DNA from 2 places in the Neisseria sp. HMSC15G01 genome. Region 2 is predicted to be linked to the other one. Evidence: predicted binding sites of a transcription regulator. Region 2 holds the regulator's gene; the other holds the start of a gene.
What was found. The regulator sigma-54, encoded in region 2, starts transcription at its own class of promoters, with help from an activator protein. The targets are predictions, from matches to a motif close to CTGGCACGCTTCATGCTT.

Region 1 (10,332 bases), on a different contig from region 2:
ACAGACTGCTTTTCGACTACCAGTCCCAAGTCGCCGAAAGCTTAGGCTATACCCAACCCGACATCCGCGGCCGAAGCGAAGCCCTGATGCACACCTTCTACCGCGCCACCAAAGCCATCAAACAACTCAACGGCATCCTCATTCCGGTTCTCAAAAACCATCAAACCCCCGGCCGTCCCCAACATATCCACCCCATCGACAACCACTACAAACGCATCGGCCACCAAATCGCCGCCAACGACCTTGCTCTGTTCGAGCAAAACCCCGAACACATCTTTACCATCATCCAAACCATGCAGGAGCAAAACATCACCACCATCGAGCCGCAAACCCTGCGCGCATGGTGGGCGGCCACACGGAAAATCAACGCCCGTTTCACCCAAAATCCAGAAAACCGCCGCCGCTTCATCCAATTCTTCAAACACGGCACCGGCCTTACCCAAACCCTCCGTTTTCTCAACCTCTACGGCGTATTGGGCCGCTATCTCCCCGCATGGGAAAAAATCACCGGCCTGCTCCAACACGACCTATTCCATATTTACCCCGTAGACGACCACATCCTGACCGTCGTCCGCAATATGCGCCGTCTCGCCATCGAAACCCACAGCCACGAAATGCCCGAAGCCAGCGCCATCATGCAGGCCTACCCACGACCACACGTCCTCTACACCGCCGCCCTACTGCACGACATCGCCAAAGGCCGTGGCGGCGATCACGCAAAAGAAGGCATCAAAGACGCCCAACAATTCGCCGCCAACCACTACTACACCGAAGAAGAAAGCCATCTCCTCGCATGGCTGGTTGAAAACCACCTGCTCATGTCCACCGTTGCCCAAAAAGAAGACATCCAAGATCCCCATGTCCTCCAAGCCTTTTGCCGCCGTATTCCCACACGCGAATACCTCGACGCACTCTATCTGCTTACCATTGCCGACATCCGCGGCACCAACCCCAAACTTTGGAACACATGGCGCGCCAGTCTGCTCCAAACCCTCTACCACAGCACCGCCGCCGTTTTAAACAGCAAACACCACGATCCCGAACGCCTCCCCAACCGACGCGAACAAGCCTCGACCGATCAGCTCACGCGCGCGGCCGTTCCCCTCAAAAACCAACAAAAACTCCGCCGCATCCTCGGCAGCGCATACTACGTCCGCCATCAAACGCGGGAAATCCTCTGGCACACCGCAAACCTCGCCTACGACACCCAAAGTCCGGCCGTCCGCAGCCGCATCCTTCCCCAAAGCAACAGCCTTCAAGTCATGGTGTTCATGCCCAATGGCGACCGCCTCTTCGCACGCCTCTGCCGCATTTTCAGCAGCCACCGCTTCGACATCCAAGCCGCCCGCGCCTTCATCACCGAGCACGACTACATCCTTGACACCTTTATCCTGCAACTCCCCGACAATCTCCCGCCCGAAGAATATCCCGACCGCCAAAGCGCACTTGAAGCCGAACTCAACAGCTTCATCCACGGCAATACCACCGTCCAAAAACAAAGCGGCCGCCCGCACATCAGCCGCCGCATCCGCCACATCCCCATTCCGCCTACCGTAATCATCACCCCCGAAGAAGATTATCCCGGCTGGCACACCATAGACATCACCGCCGTCAACCGCCCCCACCTCCTCGCCGACATCGCCGAGACCTTCTTCGCCCACAACATCAGCCTGCGCTACGCCAAAATTACCACCTTGGATCAGCGCATTGAGGACAGCTTCATTACCTACAGCCCATCCCTGCAAGACCCGCAAATCCAAAACACCCTAAAGCAGGCATTGGTCGAAGTCTTAACCCCATAAAGGCCGTCTGAACATCTTAAAAACATAGGGTGAGCATTTTTTGCTCACCCTAATCGCACCCAAAAATATAAACATCCTGAATATACCCTTCTCAAACACTCAAGAAATCCAAAGCCTTAAAATTCGAAACCAAAACTTCCTTCTGACATAAAACTACATTCTAAAATCATAACCCATATGGATATAATTTCAGTAACAAATTTTCATTCACCTATTATGCCAAATCCCCTTCAAAAATCCTTCCTTCCAAATTTTTTCCTTATCCGTATTCAAACAAAATACGCATAAAAAATAAAACTCATAAAAAACAAAAAAATAAAATCAAAAAATATTAAACTCACCGATTAATCCATAAAATCACCACCCATCCAAATCAATTAACATATTATTGAAACAAGATTAATTTCTGACAAAAAACGTCACATGACCAAACTCGCACACACTCCCTGTCACAAAAAACACAAAACTGACAAAAAACGTCAACCCCCTAATTTCTCTAAAATCCTGAAACTTTCAAACAAAACATCACAAAATTTAAAATTTTAAAAATAATCCCAATAAAAACAATAAATAAAAAATAAAAAATAAATTTTTTAATCAATTTTGCGCACTTGGCACACCGACTGCTTGAAACAACACGTCCGATAAGGCCCAAGCCTCAAAGCAGCAAGCCCGACGGAAGCTGTATATTCCTTCTTACTTATGGTTTACTCATAATACATAGTGCCAAGCACATTACGGACTTTTTACTTAAACACAATTATTCACACTTTCAAACTGGAGTTTTAAACAATGAAAGCAATCCAAAAAGGTTTTACCCTGATCGAATTGATGATCGTCATCGCGATTATCGGCATCTTGGCAGTTATCGCCCTGCCTGCATACCAAGACTACACTGCACGTGCTCAAGTTTCTGAAGCCATCTCTTTGATGGAAGGTCAAAAGTCTGCTGTTGTTGAATACTATGCAGATAAAGGTAAATGGCCTAAAAATAATACAGAGGCTGGTATCGCAGCACCTACCGATATTAAAGGTAAATACGTTGCTCAAGTTGCTGTAGGCACAAATGGTGTTCTGACTGCAACAATGAAAAATACTGATGTCAATAATGATATTAAAGGTAAAACAGTTATGTTATCACCTGATGTAACTGGTAATGCTACCTCTTCTAAAGGTTCTTTCACTTGGACCTGTAAGAAAGGTACTGTTGATAGCAAATTCTTGCCTTCTTCTTGCCGTTAATAATTTGTTACCAACAAATTTAAAAGCTTAAAGAGCAAATCCCATAATGTGATTATGGGATTTGCTTTATAAAAATAAAAAAAACTTAAAAACGATACGCTCAAATGAATACCCCATTTCAAGCCCAAAAAGGTTTTACCCTAATTGAGCTGATGATAGTTATCGCCATCCTCGGTATTCTGGTTGTTGTCGCCATACCCACTTATCAAAACTATATCGGTAGGGCGCAAGCCTCCGAAGCACTATACCTTGCCGACGACCTGAAAACCGAAATCAGCATTGCCTCAGCGGTAAATAATCGCCTGCCCAATGCAGAGGATGTCAGTAAACAAGGCTCAATCGGCGTTACCGCTCAACGCATCGGCGGCACATACATCCAAAACGGTGGCGTAACTGTAGAAGCAGATACAGGCAAAATCAGCATTCCTTTCGATAAAGGGCAAAACAAAGGCAAAGTCCTGACCCTGACCCCTTATCGAAATCATAACGATTCGACTTGGTTGCTCAACTGGCAATGCGGCGGAACGCTGGATCCGATAATGGTTCCCGCCATGTGCCGTGACAACTCACACGGATAAGAAGCAAGCATATACCCTAAGAAAAACACACAAATACATTGCAAAGAAAACACCCCAAACAAAGCCAAATACAAACGCGGAAAGCGAACAAACCAAAAGAACAAAACTCTCCAAAACAAGGTCCTTAAGAGCCTGAATGATCACATTACGAAAATAAATGCCGTCTGAAATCATTTTCAGACGGCCTCTTTATATCCAATCCTAATATGACATAAAACTTTGGTCTTGATTAGTTTCAGACGGCCTTCATCTTTTCACCACTACATAAAACAAATTCGCAACACCCCTGATAAGACAATTTGTCGCACATCTGAACTCAATATATAATTTAACCATGCAAGTCTTTATTTTTAAGCATTTTTCATTTTCAAAACATATATTATCGACACTGGGAGAACCATCATGCCTCATCTAAACTTGGACAAAACGGATTTAAAAATTCTGCAGGTTTTGCAGGAAAATGGGCGGTTGAGCAATGTTGAGCTTTCTGAAAAGGTGGCGCTCTCCCCTTCTCCCTGCCTGCGCCGTCTCAAACAGCTTGAAGATGCTGGCATCATTCAAAAATATGCCGCCCAGCTTTCCCCTGTCTCTTTGGGCTTGGGTTTGCAGGCTTTTATCCGTGTATCGATTAGCAAGGCAAAAGATGCGCGCGAGGATTTTTCCGAATCTGTCCGCGCTTGGCCGGAAGTATTGAGCTGCTTTGCTTTAACGGGCGAAACCGATTATCTGCTCCATGCCTTTTTTACCGATATGAACGCGTTTTCCCATTTTGTTTTGGACACGCTGCTTTCGCACCACGGCGTGCAAGATGCGCAATCAAGTTTTGTGTTGAAAGAAATTAAAAACACGACTGCTCTGCCTTTGGTTCATTTGGTTCAGGATTGATGATTTGAAACCGATAAAGGCCGTCTGTTTTTCAGACGGCCTTTTAAATTCCAATGGTTTGCTTTCATGTCCATACACTTGTATACTTTTTAAGAATAATTCACATAAGCTTTTACTATGACTGACACCACCCATCTCGATAGCAATACTGTTTCAGAACATACCAAACAATGGCTGGAAAAAGCCGTTATCGGGCTGAATCTCTGCCCGTTTGCCAAAGCGCCGCACGTTAAAAACCTGGTTCGCATCGTTGTCAGCGAAGCCCGTCATTTGGATGGTTTCCTTGAAGACTTGGATCGTGAATTGCAGCTTCTGGGCAATACGCCCGCTTCGGAATTGGAAACCACTTTACTGGTTCATCCAACGCTGTTCCCTGATTTTGAAACCTTCAACCAAATGTTGGAAATCGCCGATGATGCCGTTGTAGAAAACGAATTGGAAGGCATTGTCCAAATTGCGCCGTTCCATCCTGACTTCCAATTTGAAGGCACTGAAGCCGACAACATCAGCAACTACACCAATCGCTCACCCTACCCGACTTTGCACTTGATTCGTGAAGACAGTATTGCCAAAGCGGCTGAAGCATTTCCCGATGCCTCGGCAATTTTTGACCGCAATATCGCGCTGCTGGAAAAAATGGGGCATGAGGGCTGGGATAAATTAGACATTCCGCGTTGTCCATTTCCACATCACAAGCCGTCTGAAAACAAATAATTGGTGACGGGAATATGGTTCGCTATTTATTGATTTTTTGCGGCGCATTGTCGCTCGTCTTGGGCATTATTGGCATTTTCCTGCCATTACTGCCGACTACGCCTTTCATTTTATTGACCGCCGCCTTCTGGGCAAAAGCTTCGCCGCGCTTTCACAATTGGCTGTATCATCACCGCCATTTCGGCCCGATCATACAAAACTGGGAAAATAACGGCGCCGTGCCACGCAAGGCAAAATTCTTCGCTATCGGCATGATGGCCCTTTCTTGCCTGTTTATGTTTTGGCAATTTCCAGAACGCTGGTGGATGGGTGCCGTTTCATCAGTCTTCTGTAGCTGCGTGGCAGTGTGGATGTGGTTACGGCCGGAGGCATAAAATAAAACAGGTGGGCATTTTCGCTTACCTGTTTTTTATTTTCACACCTAATTTATCCATTAAAACAATCAGTAAGGACTAAAACACCCTATTTCATCCTCATTTTTCAGACGGCCTCCATTTATTCAATCAAATGTAAATTTTAGCTAAAATTAATTCAAAGTATTTTTTCGATAGCATTATTTTCAATATTTCAAACTCCTGTTTCAAAAACATTTTTTTACTACTTTCGACTACTTCCCTCCCTTTTATTTCTTTATTTGTATCAACATTTCTTTTGATTCCAACACTCTAAACCGTCCCTTAACACTTGCTTTGCGTTATACTTTCCCCTGACACCACCGCGCAGTTCGTCTGGATATTTTCAGACGGCCTGAATATTTCACCGCCGTGCTTTCTCAACGAAGTTCCTCACGGCGCAACAGAATAAAAAGGAAATACTATGCGCTATCTCTCATTTTTACTGCTTCTTGCCGCCTTTCCTGCTGCGGCATCCGATTTTGACGGCTCATCCGCAAGCCTGCTTTGGGGTCTGCCGTTTGCACTGATTCTCTTGTCTATTGCACTCGGACCTCTGTTTTTCTCCCATACTTGGCACCACCACTTCGGCAAAATTACGGCGTTTTGGACGCTGCTGTTTTTAACTCCATTCATCGTAACCTTTGGTTTCGGAGCCGGCGTACATACCGTTGCCCATGCATTGGTTGAAGAATATATCCCCTTTATCCTGCTGCTTTTGGCGCTCTATACCATTTCAGGCGGTATTTTTGTCAGCGGCGATTTGCATGGTTCGCCTAAATTGAACACAATCCTGTTGGCAGTCGGTACGGCTTTGTCTTCCATCATGGGGACAACAGGCGCGGCGATGCTGATGATTCGTCCGCTTTTGAAAGCCAACCATAAACGCCACTACCGCGTTCACATTGTGATTTTCTTCATTTTCTTGGTGGCAAATATCGGCGGTGGTCTGACTCCTTTAGGCGATCCTCCGCTGTTCTTAGGATTCCTGAAAGGCGTAGATTTCATGTGGACGGTCAAACACATGCTGATGCCTGTATTGATCAGTTCTGTGGTTTTACTGGCCGTTTTCTACATCATCGACAGCCGACACTTCAACCGTGAACAAAGCGAACACCTTGCTCCTGCTCCTTCCGATAAAGAAGAAAAAGTCAAAATTTACGGCAAATGGAATTTCCTGTTGCTGGCCGGTGTAGTCGGCGCGGTTTTATTGTCCGGCTTGTGGAAACCAAATCATCCGGGCTTTGAAATCTTGGGCAGCCATTACGCCTTGCAAAACCTGATGCGCGATGGCATTTTGCTGGCTTTGACCGCCGTATCTTGGATTATTACGCCCAAACAGGTACGCGCAGGCAATGAGTTCAACTTCGAGCCGATTGCCGAAGTGGGCAAACTGTTTTTGGGTATTTTCATTACCATTTCCCCCGTCTTGGCGATTTTGAAAGCTGGTGAAACAGGCGCATTGGCTTCTGTTGTTTCTTTGGTTCACGACGCGGCAGGCAATCCGATTAATGTGATGTATTTCTGGATGAGCGGTTTGTTGTCGGCATTCTTGGATAACGCGCCGACTTATTTGGTGTTCTTCAATATGGCCGGTGGCGATGCCCAAGCTTTGATGACAGGCCATCTGTTCCATTCGCTGCTGGCAGTATCCATGGGTTCCGTATTTATGGGCGCGCTCACTTATATCGGTAATGCGCCGAACTTCATGGTCAAAGCCATTGCCGAACAACGCGGCGTACCGATGCCTTCCTTCTTCGGCTACATGGCATGGTCGGTAATTGTATTGGTACCGCTGTTTGCCCTGCATACGATGATTTTCTTCGTTTGGCAGCTCTTTTAAAACTTAGAGGCCGTCTGAAATTCAGACGGCCTTTTATTTTCAGCTATATCATCAAATATAGCGTTTAAATATCAATCAGTTAAAAATTATTTCCCTTAACACTCGATTACACATTCCTCCTTTTTTCCCAATTTTCCCGTAAAAATAAGCGTAAAACTGACATAAAGCAGCCTATACCTGATAAAATCTAAAGCTTTGTTGTTTGCGTTTATTCATTGTTTTTATAGCAAACCTCTGCTTTTTTTTAGACGGCCCACCCTTTGTTTCAAAGCATTACATGCCGTCTGAAAAAACAATCCGACATCCGAATCTCAACCCACCAAAAAGTAACGCATCCTTATGATTAAGATAAAAAAAGGCTTAGACCTGCCTATCGCAGGCAGACCGGAGCAAGTCATTTATGACGGCCCGGCCATTACCGAAGTCGCGTTGCTTGGCGAAGAATATGTCGGCATGCGCCCCTCGATGAAAATCAAGGAAGGCGAAGCCGTCAAAAAAGGCCAAGTGCTGTTTGAAGACAAAAAGAATCCGGGCGTAGTATTTACCGCTCCGGCTTCAGGCAAAATCGCCGCGATTCACCGTGGCGAAAAGCGCGTACTTCAGTCAGTCGTGATTGCCGTTGAAGGCAACGACGAAATCGAGTTCGAACGCTACGCACCTGAAGCGCTGGCAAAATTGAGCAGCGAAGAAGTGCGCCGCAACCTGATTCAATCCGGTTTGTGGACTGCGCTGCGTACCCGTCCGTTCAGCAAAATCCCTGCCGTCGATGCCGAGCCGTTCGCCATCTTCGTCAATGCGATGGACACCAATCCGCTGGCTGCCGATCCTACAGTCATCATCAAAGAAGCCTCCGAGGACTTCAAACGCGGCCTGTTGGTATTGAGCTGCCTGACCGAGCGTAAAATCCATGTGTGTAAAGCAGCAGGCGCAGATGTGCCGTCTGAAAACGCTGCCAACATCGAAACACATGAATTTGGCGGCCCGCATCCTGCTGGTTTGAGTGGCACGCACATTCATTTCATCGAACCAGTCGGTGCGAACAAAACCGTTTGGACCATCAATTATCAAGATGTAATTGCCATTGGCCGTTTGTTTGCAACAGGCCGTCTGAACACCGAACGCGTTGTTGCCCTGGGCGGCTCTCAAGTCAACAAACCGCGCCTCTTGCGTACCGTTTTGGGTGCGAAAGTATCGCAAATTACTGCGGGCGAATTGGTTGATGCAGACAACCGCGTGATTTCCGGCTCAGTATTGAACGGCGCGATTGCACAAGGCGCGCACGATTACCTCGGCCGCTACCACAATCAGATTTCCGTTATCGAAGAAGGCCGCAGCAAAGAGCTGTTCGGCTGGGTTGCGCCACAACCGGACAAATACTCCATCACGCGCACAACCCTCGGCCATTTCCTGAAAAACAAACTCTTCAAGTTCAACACAGCCGTCAACGGCGGCGACCGCGCCATGGTACCGATCGGCACTTACGAGCGCGTGATGCCGTTGGACATCCTGCCTACCCTGCTCTTGCGCGATTTAATCGTCGGCGATACCGACAGCGCTCAGGCATTGGGTTGCTTGGAATTGGACGAAGAAGACCTCGCTTTGTGCAGCTTCGTCTGCCCGGGCAAATACGAATACGGCCCGCTGTTGCGCAAGGTGCTGGAAACCATTGAGAAGGAAGGCTGATTATGGGCTTGAAACATTTTCTTGAAAAAATCGAACCGCACTTCCTGCCGGGAGGCAAACATGAAAAATGGTATGCCCTCTACGAAGCTGCGGCGACGATTTTCTATACATCCGGCGCGGTAACGCGCAAAGCGGCCCACGTCCGCGATGCGCTCGACTCCAAGCGCATGATGATCTTGGTGTGGCTGGCTTTGTTCCCTGCCATGTTCTACGGTATGTACAACGTCGGCGCACAGGCATTCGGTGCGTTAACGCCTGATTTGCTGCAACAAAATATCGCCAACGACTGGCATTACGCCCTTGCCAACGCTTTGGGCATCAATATGTCGTCTGAGGCGGGCGTGTTGGGCAAAATGCTGTTCGGCGCGATTTTCTTCCTGCCGATTTACGCGACTGTATTTGTTGTGGGCGGCTTCTGGGAAGTTTTGTTCGCATCCGTACGCAAACACGAAATCAACGAAGGTTTCTTCGTGACTTCGATTCTGTTTGCTTTGATTGTTCCCCCTACCCTGCCTTTGTGGCAAGCGGCTTTGGGTATTTCTTTCGGCGTTGTGGTTGCGAAAGAAGTATTCGGCGGTACAGGTAAAAACTTCATGAACCCTGCTCTTGCAGGCCGTGCGTTCCTGTTCTTCGCCTACCCTGCCAACATTACCGGCGATACCATTTGGACTGCGGTTGATGGCTATTCCGGTGCCACTGCTTTGGCGCAATGGGCGGCACACGGTGCAGACGGCCTGAAAAATGCTGTAACCGGTCAAGCCATTTCTTGGATGGATGCGTTTATCGGTAATGTACCCGGCTCAATCGGCGAAGTGTCCACTTTGGCGCTCTTAATCGGCGGCGCGTTTATCGTGTTCACCCGTATTGCCTCTTGGCGCATTATCGCCGGCGTGATGATCGGTATGATTGCCATGTCTTCACTGTTTAACTTCATCGGTTCGGACACCAACGCCATGTTCTCCATGCCTTGGTACTGGCACTTGGTAGTCGGTGGCTTTGCCATTGGTATGCTGTTTATGGCGACCGACCCTGTTTCCGCTTCCTTTACCAATGTCGGCAAATGGTGGTACGGCGCGTTAATCGGCGTGATGTGCGTATTGATCCGCGTGGTCAACCCTGCTTACCCCGAAGGCATGATGTTGGCGATTCTGTTTGCCAACCTGTTTGCCCCGATTTTCGACTATTTCGTCGCA
Region 2 (10,332 bases):
ACAGGCGCTGCAGCCTTATTGGCAAAACATCCGCGTCCACTTTGTCAGCAACTCCGATGATGCCGACTTGACCCAAACCCTTCTCGGCCTCAACCCCGAGACCACCGTATTCAGCATTGCCAGCAAATCGTTCCGCACACCAGAGACCCTGCTCAATGCCTACGCCGCGCGTACTTGGTACCGCGATGCAGGTTTGCCCGATTCCGGCATCTACCGACACTTCTGCGCCATTTCCGCCGATGTGGCCGCAGCCCAAAACTTCGGTATCTCCCCCGACAAAGTCTTCGCCATGTCCGACTGGGTCGGCGGCCGCTATTCCGTCTGGTCGCCCATCGGCCTGCCGCTGATGGTTGCCGTCGGCGAAAAAGCGTTCCGCAAAATGCTGGCCGGCGCACACGCGATGGACACCCATTTCTTCGAGACCCCGTTCCGCCGCAACATTCCCGTCCTGATGGCGCTCATCAACGTTTGGTACAACAACTTCCAACATTCAGACGGCCAAACCGTTGTCCCATACAGCCACAACATGCGCCTCTTCACCCCGTGGCTCAACCAGCTCGATATGGAAAGCCTCGGCAAACAGCGTACTTCAGACGGCCAACCCGTTTCCTGCACCACCGGCGGCATTGTCTTCGGCGACGAAGGCGTCAACTGCCAACACGCCTACTTCCAGCTTCTGCACCAAGGCACGCGTCTGATTCCCGTCGATTTCATCGTCCCCATGACCACAATCTACGGCAACCACCGCCAACACCGCTTTACCGTTGCCAATGCCTTCGCCCAAGCCGAAGCGCTGATGAAAGGCAAAACCCTAGACGAAGTGCAAATCGAATTGGCCGCCCTACCCCAAGACGAACGCGACCGACTTGCGCCGCAGAAAGAGTTTCCCGGCAACCGCCCGAGCAACAGCCTGCTCATCGACAGCCTGACACCTTTCAACCTCGGCATGCTGATGGCGGCTTACGAACACCGCACCTTCGTTCAAGGCGTAATTTGGCGTATCAACCCCTTCGACCAATGGGGCGTGGAATACGGTAAAGAACTGGCCAAAACCATCGAACCCGAACTCGAACGCGGTACGCCGGCACACGACAGCTCTACCAACGGTCTGATTGCCTTCTACCGCAACTGCAACGCAGCATCGAAGGCCGTCTGAAAATAAAATATCCGTAAGACAAACACTCTGCCTGTCTTACGGACATTTCAAAACCTAATCGGCGGTAAGAATGAACCGTTAAAGCACCGCACTTTTAGACAAAAGTAGCTAGATTTTGATATAAAAAAAGGCTAAATCGATAATGACTTAGCCTTTTTCATCAGACTTGATTAGTTGTTTGTTGTTAATGCGCCTAAATCTTTATCAACTAAGAACAAACCTTTACCATCTTCACCAAGAAGATTTAATTTATCCAAAATTCCACTGAATAATTTTTCTTCTTCATGTTGTTCAGCCACATACCATTGTAAGAAGTTAAAGGCAGAGTAGTCTTTCTCTTCAAAAGTTCTACCAACTAATTCATTGATTTTAGAGGTAATTAACTTTTCATGTTCATAAGTTAATTCAAGTACTTGTTTCAATGATGAAAATTGATGAGGTGGTTCATCAATTTGTGTGATGATAGCCAATGCGCCGGTCTCATTTAAATAAGTGAAGAGTTTACGCATATGCTGCATTTCCTCAGCCGCATGCTCTGATAAAAATTTTGCAGCTCCTTCGAAACCTTGTTGTTCGCACCAGGCGCTCATTTGTAAATATAAGTTAGAAGAATAAAACTCTAAATTCATTTGATCATTTAATAGTTTAATCACGCTATTTGATAACATTTTATTTCTCCTATTCTTATAAAGTTTTTAATTCACGATCAATGTAGTAGAGCGCTGTACCACTTTCACCAAGAAGTTTGAATTTATCAACAATACTGTTAAATAATTTTTCTTCTTCATGCTGTTCAGCTACATACCATTGTAAGAAGTTAAAAGTAGAGTAATCCTTTTCTGCAAAAGTACTCTCAACTAACTCATTAATTTTAGATGTCACTAGTTTTTCGTGTTCAAGTGTTGTTTCAAAAACTTCTTTTAATGAAGCGTAATCGTGTTTAGGGGCGTCAATTTTACCTAACAAAGGCATTCCACTGGTTTCGCTCACATAAGTAAACAACTTTTGCATATGTTCCAATTCTTCATCGGCATGACGAAGTAAAAATGCTGCAGCGCCTTCATAACCATGTTTATGGCACCATGCACTCATTTGCAAATAGACATTTGATGAATACAACTCGAGATTAATTTGTTCGTTTAATTTTGCTGTAATTGACTTACTTAGCATAACTAACTCCTTTTCTCAATGCGGTTAATAGATGTATCACAATAAAAAATTTGTATTTGCGGATGAATTTTACTCATTTTATTGAGAATAGTCAATTTTATTTTATCAATTTTTATGTAACCCATTAATTTAAAAGGATTTTAAAAATAAATCATTCTCATTTGGTTCAATTTAATGAAATGAGTTATCAATATCTCCTTTGCCTAAATTCTCTAGAGAAATGATGAGGTGTTGGAAGGAGAATCGTAGATTTCCAAAGTTTTTTGCTCTCACTTATCAACTCCAAAATACTGGATAAATAGAAAACATGAAAATTCAATGTTTTTTATAGAATTACGCATCAAAGCGATATAGTTTCAAAGTAGGTTATCCTTAATATTTGAATGTGACAATTACCATTTATTATTTAACATAATATACATATTGTTGAAAAATCTACTGGTTAACTTCAATCAGGGAAAGCATGAAGAAGTTAGGAAGTTGGTTGGAAAGTTGATTAGGGTAGATTTTATTCAAATGAAAGACTAGGCTATGAAATCAAAATTTGTGTATAAGTTACTGGTAATTTCAAAGTACCTGTATATTTTAATTTGTATATCAATACCAATCGTTTTTATTTATGAAAGCTACCAAGGAGATAATGTTGATTTTATGATTTATATTCATGCTTTTATTATTTTTTCCATATTGGGTGTATTGACTCAATATTCTACATCTAATTTTTTTGAAAAGGAAAAATAACATGATTGAACTATCCATTGAGGATCTGGAACTAATTTATGGAGGAGGCTTAGGAGAGAGAATCCTTCAAGGAGGAGCAAATGGTGCATAAATAGGGGGATCAATTGGTGCAGGTATTGGTCTGGGTGTCGGTATAGCTTTTGGCAGTATTCCTGCCGGACCAGCTATTATGGTCGGTGGCACAATTGGTGCTGCTGTTGGTGCTGCAACTGGTATGGGTGTTGCAGCATATGAGTATTACCAAGAAACTCAGCCTAAAGGGACAGTAACGATCGGTCCGATTTCTGCTTTTGCTGTGGACAAATCAGGAAACGGCTACACTGACGGCACAAATTACCACTGATATTTCTCATCGTTCAAACGATCTCTAGGGGTCGTCTGAAACTTTCTTAACTTCAATTTTATGAATACACCCAAGCAACCCTTCTTCCGTCCTGAAGTCTCCGTTGCCCGCCAAACCAGTTGTTCCAACAAAAGGCCGTCTGAAACTTAATTTGTCAAAGTTTCAGACGGCCTTTTATTATTCAATAAAGATAGCAGAAGTTGATTCGCCATATCCCCCATCTTTGCTACAATATCCCTTTTCTTTTTTATTGATTCCACTATGACAACCGCACCCCAACCCAGCACTTGGCGCAAGATTTTTTCGCGCAAAATGCTGATCTGCATTTTCACAGGCTTCACTTCGGGGTTGCCGCTTTATTTTCTATACAGCCTGATTCCAGCATGGCTGCGTAGCGAACACATTGATTTGAAAACCATTGGACTATTTGCATTGATTGGTTTCCCCTACACTTGGAAATTCATCTGGTCACCTCTTTTGGACACCGTACGCCTGCCATTTTTAGGTTTACGGCGCAGTTGGATGCTGATTACCCAAATAGCACTCCTATTGCTTTTGGCTTCCTATGCATTTGTCCGACCGCAAGAACATTTATCCATCATCTTAGGCTTAGCTTGTGCTACAGCATTCTTCTCCGCCAGCCAAGATATTGTGATTGATGCATTCCGACGCGAAGTACTGTCAGATGAAGAATTGGTATTAGGCAACTCGCTGTATGTGAATGCCTACCGTATTTCTTCATTAATTCCGGCCTCATTAAGTCTGATTTTGGCCGACAGATTGCCTTGGTCAACCGTCTTCATCATTACTTCCCTGTTTATGATCCCAGGTTTACTTGCGACCTTGTTCATAGCACGCGAGCCAGATCACTCAACTCTTGAAACCAAAGGCTTAAAAGAAACCGTTATCGAACCATTTCACGATTTCTTTACCCGCCAGAGTGTGAAGCAGGCTTTGACTATTTTGGCGTTCATCTTGCTGTATAAACTGGGCGACAGCATGGCAACTGCTTTGGCTCAACCGTTTTATCTCGATATGGGCTTCTCTAAAACCGATATTGGTCTGATTGGAAAAAACGCAGGTTTATGGCCGGCTGTAATTTTTGGCGTTATCGGCGGCATTTGGATCACCAAACTTGGGGTTAATCGTGCTCTGTGGTTATTCGGTTTGATACAGTGGGTCACCATTTTAGGCTTTGCATGGCTGGCAAGCTTCGGACATTTTGACCATGTCGGTGCATCGGAACGAATCTTTTTAGCGGTTGTAATTGCGGCTGAAGCAATCGGCGTCGGCTTAGGCACAGCAGCGTTTGTCTCGTATATGGCGCAACAAGCCAATACGGCATTTACGGCAACGCAATTAGCCCTTTTTACAAGCCTATCTGCCGTACCGCGTACATTTATGAACGCAACGGCAGGCTATCTGATTGAAGCGATGGGTTACTTCAATTTCTACTGGCTGTGTTTTGCTTTGGGCATACCGGGCATGTTGCTGCTGTTTAAAGTGGCACCGTGGAATGGTCAAAAAGTGAGTAACTAGATTGCCAGTCTAAAACTTCTAGCAAAACAAAAGGCCGTCTGAATATTCAGACGGCCTTTATCATACAAAAACTTTATTCTGCTTCAGGTTTGACAGTGCTGCGGACATCGCCGCTTTTTTCTTTATGTTTCAAAACAGCGCGGTCGAGCTTGTCCATCAAAACATCAATCGCGGCGTACATATCCTGCTCAATCGCTTCAACGTGCAAATCTTTGCCTGCCAGATGCGCATCGGCTTCGGCTTTTTGATTGACTTTTTCCACCGAGAGCGTAATGGTCACAGAGATGATGTTGTCGGCGTGGCGATTGATTCGTGCCAACTTGTCGGAAACATAGTTTTTGATGGCTTCGGTAACATCAAAATTCAGACCGGTGATTTTCAGATTCATGATACAGCTCCTTCGGTTGATTAGTCCGTCAAAACGGATCGGAATATATCTACTCGGTAAATTTTCGTTTGTGTGCCGGTGGTATGTCTAATGATTCTCTATATTTAGCAACTGTACGTCTGGCGATTTCAATGCCGCGTTGTTTTAATAATTTGACGAGGGCCTCGTCCGAATAAGGTTTGCTGCTGTCTTCGCTTTCAATCAGCTGGCTCAAGACAGCTTTGATTGCGCCTTGACTGAACCCTTCGCCGTCATCATCGGCATTGACTGCCTGTGTGAAGAAATAGCGTAACGCAAACAGGCCGCGCGGGCAAGACAAATATTTCTGGTTGGCAGCGCGCGAAATGGTGCTTTCCGCCAAACCCAATTCGGCGGCGGCATCTTTCATCAGCATGGGCGACAGGCCGATTTCTCCGAAGATGAAAAAATCTTCCTGATTTTTGACAATATACTCGGCAAGGCGGAGGACTGTGCTTTTGCGCAGTTCCAAAGAATCAATGCGCTGTTTGGCTTCACTGATTTTTTCCTTCCACTTCGGCGCGCCCTCTTCCGCCGATTTCATCAGGTCGCAATATTCCTGATTGAGCTGCAGCTTCGGCCAAGCCGCCTCGTTGCTGATGACTTCCCAGCCGTCCTTGCCCTCTTTGACCCAAACGTCAGGCTGAATATAAGGTGTAGGCGTGGCAGAGGCGAAACCGTAGGCCGGATAGGGATTGAGCTCGGCAATCATATCGAGCGCGGCTTCTATGGTTTCGCTGTCGGTATCGGGATAGAGTTTGCGGAAACGCAGAACGTTTTGTTTGCGGTTTTTGCCTAACTCTTGAAGCGAACTTTGCACCAAATGCGCGGCCATTTGTCGGGCAGGAGAAGCCGGCAAACGCATTAATTGCAGCATGAGCGACTCGGTCAAATCGGCCGCCGCTACGCCGGGCGGCTCAAAGGTTTGCAATACATCCAGCGCATTTTGCAGGGCTTCTTCGTCCAGCATCCAATCCAACGGCGTGTGGTAGATGATTTCTTCGAGACTGTCGGTGAGGTAGCCTTGTTCATCCAAAAAATCAATCAAGACGTGAACATAGGCCGCTTCCACTTGCGAGAGCGGATGCTCGCACACTTGGGCATGCAGATAGTGTTTGAAATCCTCTTCTTCGGCGATGTTGCTCCAAATATCTTCGGCATCGTCGCCACTCAACTGCTGACCTGCGCGCGGCATGGTTACCGCACGGTTGAGCCCGCTATCGGCAAACTCATCAGTTTCCGGACGCTCAAGCAGAGGATTGTCCAACAACCAGTCTTCCACTTCGCGCTCAAGCTCAAGACCCGACATCTGCAAGATGCGCAAAGACTGCTGCAGCCGCTGGTTGAGCTGCTGGGTCTGTTTGAGTTTAAGGACGAGTGAAGACATAGCGTTTTTTTTCGAAGTGTATAGATAGTTTTTCAGACGGCCTTTGTACGGAGGGCCGTCTGAAAAACTAGGTTATAGGTATTATATTTGTATTCTTAGTAATTATTTCAATATTTACAGTTACCCTCAATTGAAATGAGAGCCTCGTGTGAAACCGGTTTTACGATTGCCGTCAAATATGCATTCAATATTTGAAATTTTCACCCAAGTAAACCGAACGGACTTGTTCATTGTTGACCAAGTCGTCCGGCTTGCCTGAAGCCAATACCGTACCGTCGCTGATGATGTAGGCACGGTCGCAGATGCTGAGGGTTTCGCGCACGTTGTGGTCGGTAATCAATACGCCAATACCGCGTGATTTGAGGAACTCGATGATTTTCTGAATATCGATGACGGCAATCGGGTCAACGCCGGCAAAAGGTTCGTCCAACAAAATGAAACGCGGCTGCATGGCCAACACGCGCGCGATTTCGACACGGCGGCGTTCGCCACCGGATAAAGACGGCGCGGGGTTGTTGCGCAGGCGTTCGATGTTCAAATCGGCCAACAGTTTTTCCAGTTCGGCATCGATGCGGCTTTTGTCCTTCATGCTGATTTCCAAAATGGCGCGGATATTTTGTTCCACGGTCATTTTGCGGAAAATCGAGGCTTCCTGCGGCAGATAGCCGACGCCGAGGCGGGCGCGTTCGTGAATGGGCAGGTGGCGCAACTCTTGTCCGTCCAGCATCACGCTGCCTGCATCGGCGGCAATCAGGCCGACAATCATGTAAAAGCTGGTGGTCTTACCTGCGCCGTTGGGGCCAAGCAGGCCGATGACTTCGCCACTTTCGATTTCAAGGGAGAAGCTTTTGACGACTTGGCGTTTTTTGAAACTTTTTTGCAGGTCTTGAACCACAAGACGGCTGTTGTTTGCGCTCATATTCTGTTGACTTTCGATATTGACCTCAGGCCGTCTGAACCTTTTTCAGACGGCCTTTTTGTGTGTTTTCTTATTTGTTTTTCTGCGTGCTGGACGGCTGGATGACCACGCTGACGCGGCCGGATTTGGCGGCGGATTTCACACCGGATTTGGCGCTGCCGTTAATGGTGTAAACCTCGGTTTTAGTGTTGTACGTAATGACCGCACCTTCGGCTACATCGCCGCCGCGCTGTACTTTGGCATTTCCGGACAGGGTAACCAGGTTGGCTGCGGAAGAATACGTTACAGTATTGGCTTGGCCGTTGACCACGCCTTTACCGCCGTCCAACTCTTGGCTGAATTTGACGGGAGAGCCGGTGGCTTTCATCAACTGCTCGCTTTTGTCGTTGCGTGAAACGGTTACGCTGCCGGCACGGATATTGAGCGTGCCTTGTTTGATGATGACGTTGCCGGAAAAGGTGGTGCTTTGGTTGTTTTGGTCAAGCGAGCCTTGGTCGGCTTCGATTTGAATCGGCTGCTTGCTGTCGCTTTGCAGGGCAAAGGCCGGGCTGGCGGCAAAAACGGCAACAAGGGCTAAGGTTTTACAAATTTTTTGTATCATAAATTGTGGCTTTCACTTTGGAAGGGAAATTCAGCAAACCGGTTTTGTGGTCATAAGTCATGCCGTTTGCCTGACCGCCGGACTGTCCGTATTGGAAAGTAACGGGGCTGTCGGTATGGGCGTATTGCGCCTCGGTATCGACATTCAAACGTTCGGTTTTGACGATGCCGGCCAAACGCTTGGCATCTGCTGCTTTGTTTAAGACAACATTCTGTTCAAAAACGACTTTTTTGTTTTGAATATTGTATGCTGCCTTGTCGCTGCCGACTTCGTACAACAGGCTGCCGTCGCGGTAAAACGAAAGGTGTGGTTTATCCAAATGCACATCCGCGCTATTCGGATATTGGACGGCATCGACCGCACTCAGGTTTTCTTTCAGACGGCCTTCTTGGTCAAAACGTTTGCCGTTGATACCTTTCATCGAATATTGCGGCTCATTCGGATTGAGGACGACTTCTTCGACCTGCACTTCGCTGATGCGGCCGAGCCACGCCGCCAATGCGCCGAGTGAAACGGCCAACACCAGCGGAAAAGCGATTCCGTAACGCCATCTGATTTTCATCGTACATACTCTTTCAAAGCAGGTTCAAGCGTACCTTGCGCCTGCATAATCAAATCGCACACTTCACGCACCGCGCCTGCGCCGCCGGAACGTCGGGTTACATAATGGGCGTATTGCAAAGTAAACCAATGCGCTTCAGGGACGGCGACCGCCAATCCGCAACGCACCATCACGGGCAAATCGACAACATCGTCGCCGACAAAGGCGCACTCATGCTCCTCCACACCGGCCTGTTCGCGTAATTGGGCATAGGCGGCACGTTTGTCGTGAATGCCTTTGAAGTAATAGTTGATACCGAGCTGCTTCACGCGGATACCGACGGAAGGCGCATCGCGGCCGGTAATAATCGCTGTTTGCACGCCGCCGGCCTGAAGCATTTTCAAACCGTGTCCGTCCAAAGTGTGGAACGATTTGATTTCTTCGCCGTTGTCGCGGATAAAAATGCGGCCGTCGGTCAAAACGCCGTCTACATCTAATATCAGCAGTTTGATACCTAAAGCGCGTTGTTGCAGGTCGGAAGAGAGGTTTTGCATAAGGTTTCCTTATTTCAGACGGCCTATTCTAGCATAAGGCCGTCTGAAAACGTTTTTGCCGTCGATTCAGACAATTCGTGCCATCAATAAATCGTGCATGTTCAGCGCACCAATCAGCACGCCGTTTTCTTCGACCACCAGCAAACCGTTCACATGGCCGCTTTGCATGGCTTTCAAAGCTTCGGTGGCAAGGCGGTCGGCAGAGATGGTTTTCGGAGAGGCGTGCATGATGTCGTCCACTTTCAAACCGGCAAAGCTGTCGCGTTCTTGAAACAGACGGCGCAAATCGCCATCGGTAAATACGCCTTTCAGACGGCCTTCGGCATCGGTTACCGCCAACATGCCCAAGCCTTTTTCACTCATGCGGACAATGGCTTCTTTCAACGGCGTACCCAACAAAACGGCAGGCAGGGCTTCGTCTTTGTGCATGATATCCGCCACGCGCAGCAACAGGCGCTTACCCAAGCTGCCGGCCGGATGGCTTAAAGCAAAATCGTCCGGCGTAAACGCACGCGCCTGCAGCAATACCACTGCCAGCGCATCCCCCAACGCCATCACGGCGGTCGTACTGGAAGTCGGCGCAAGGCCGAGCGGGCAGGCTTCTTTGGAAACTGCCGCGGTAATATGGATATCGGCATGACGCGCCATGGTCGAAGTCGGATGAGCAGTGATACAAATAAGCGTGATGTTTTTGCGTTTCAACGCCGGAATAATCGCTGCAATTTCATCGCTTTCGCCGGAATTGGAAATGGCAACCACGACATCGTGGTCCACAATCATGCCCAAATCGCCGTGCGCTGCTTCGGCAGGATGGACGAAAAACGCAGGCGTGCCGGTGGAAGCCATGGTTGCCGCCATTTTGCGGCCGATGTGTCCGGACTTACCCATGCCGGTAATGACCACCCTGCCCTTGCAGTGCAACAACGCTTCCGCCGCACGGACAAAATCATGGTTCAAAGCCGCCGCAATTTCACG

Region 1: a site for sigma-54 is predicted at 2,414-2,431, ahead of HMPREF3139_RS02675 (pilin). Genes of this name have one in related genera too.

Annotation. Positions count from the first base shown of each region.
Region 1 is NZ_KV792669.1:1,264-11,595, forward strand. It holds gene glnD ([protein-PII] uridylyltransferase) at 1-1,802, shown strand, start outside; gene HMPREF3139_RS02675 (pilin) at 2,595-3,044, shown strand; gene HMPREF3139_RS02680 (pilin) at 3,149-3,622, shown strand; gene HMPREF3139_RS02685 (Lrp/AsnC family transcriptional regulator) at 4,025-4,507, shown strand; gene HMPREF3139_RS02690 (DUF1415 domain-containing protein) at 4,625-5,221, shown strand; gene HMPREF3139_RS02695 (YbaN family protein) at 5,236-5,595, shown strand; gene HMPREF3139_RS02700 (sodium:proton antiporter) at 6,038-7,456, shown strand; gene HMPREF3139_RS02705 (Na(+)-translocating NADH-quinone reductase subunit A) at 7,796-9,139, shown strand; gene HMPREF3139_RS02710 (NADH:ubiquinone reductase (Na(+)-transporting) subunit B) at 9,142-10,332, shown strand, end outside.
Region 2 is NZ_KV792654.1:79,709-90,040, forward strand. It holds gene pgi (glucose-6-phosphate isomerase) at 1-1,156, shown strand, start outside; gene ftnA (non-heme ferritin) at 1,327-1,824, opposite strand; gene ftnA (non-heme ferritin) at 1,841-2,326, opposite strand; gene HMPREF3139_RS11135 (hypothetical protein) at 3,237-3,410, shown strand; gene HMPREF3139_RS00645 (AmpG family muropeptide MFS transporter) at 3,672-4,949, shown strand; gene raiA (ribosome hibernation-promoting factor, HPF/YfiA family) at 5,023-5,337, opposite strand; gene rpoN (RNA polymerase factor sigma-54) at 5,387-6,742, opposite strand; gene lptB (LPS export ABC transporter ATP-binding protein) at 6,927-7,661, opposite strand; gene lptA (lipopolysaccharide transport periplasmic protein LptA) at 7,732-8,262, opposite strand; gene lptC (LPS export ABC transporter periplasmic protein LptC) at 8,243-8,824, opposite strand; gene HMPREF3139_RS00675 (KdsC family phosphatase) at 8,821-9,357, opposite strand; gene HMPREF3139_RS00680 (KpsF/GutQ family sugar-phosphate isomerase) at 9,424-10,332, opposite strand, start outside.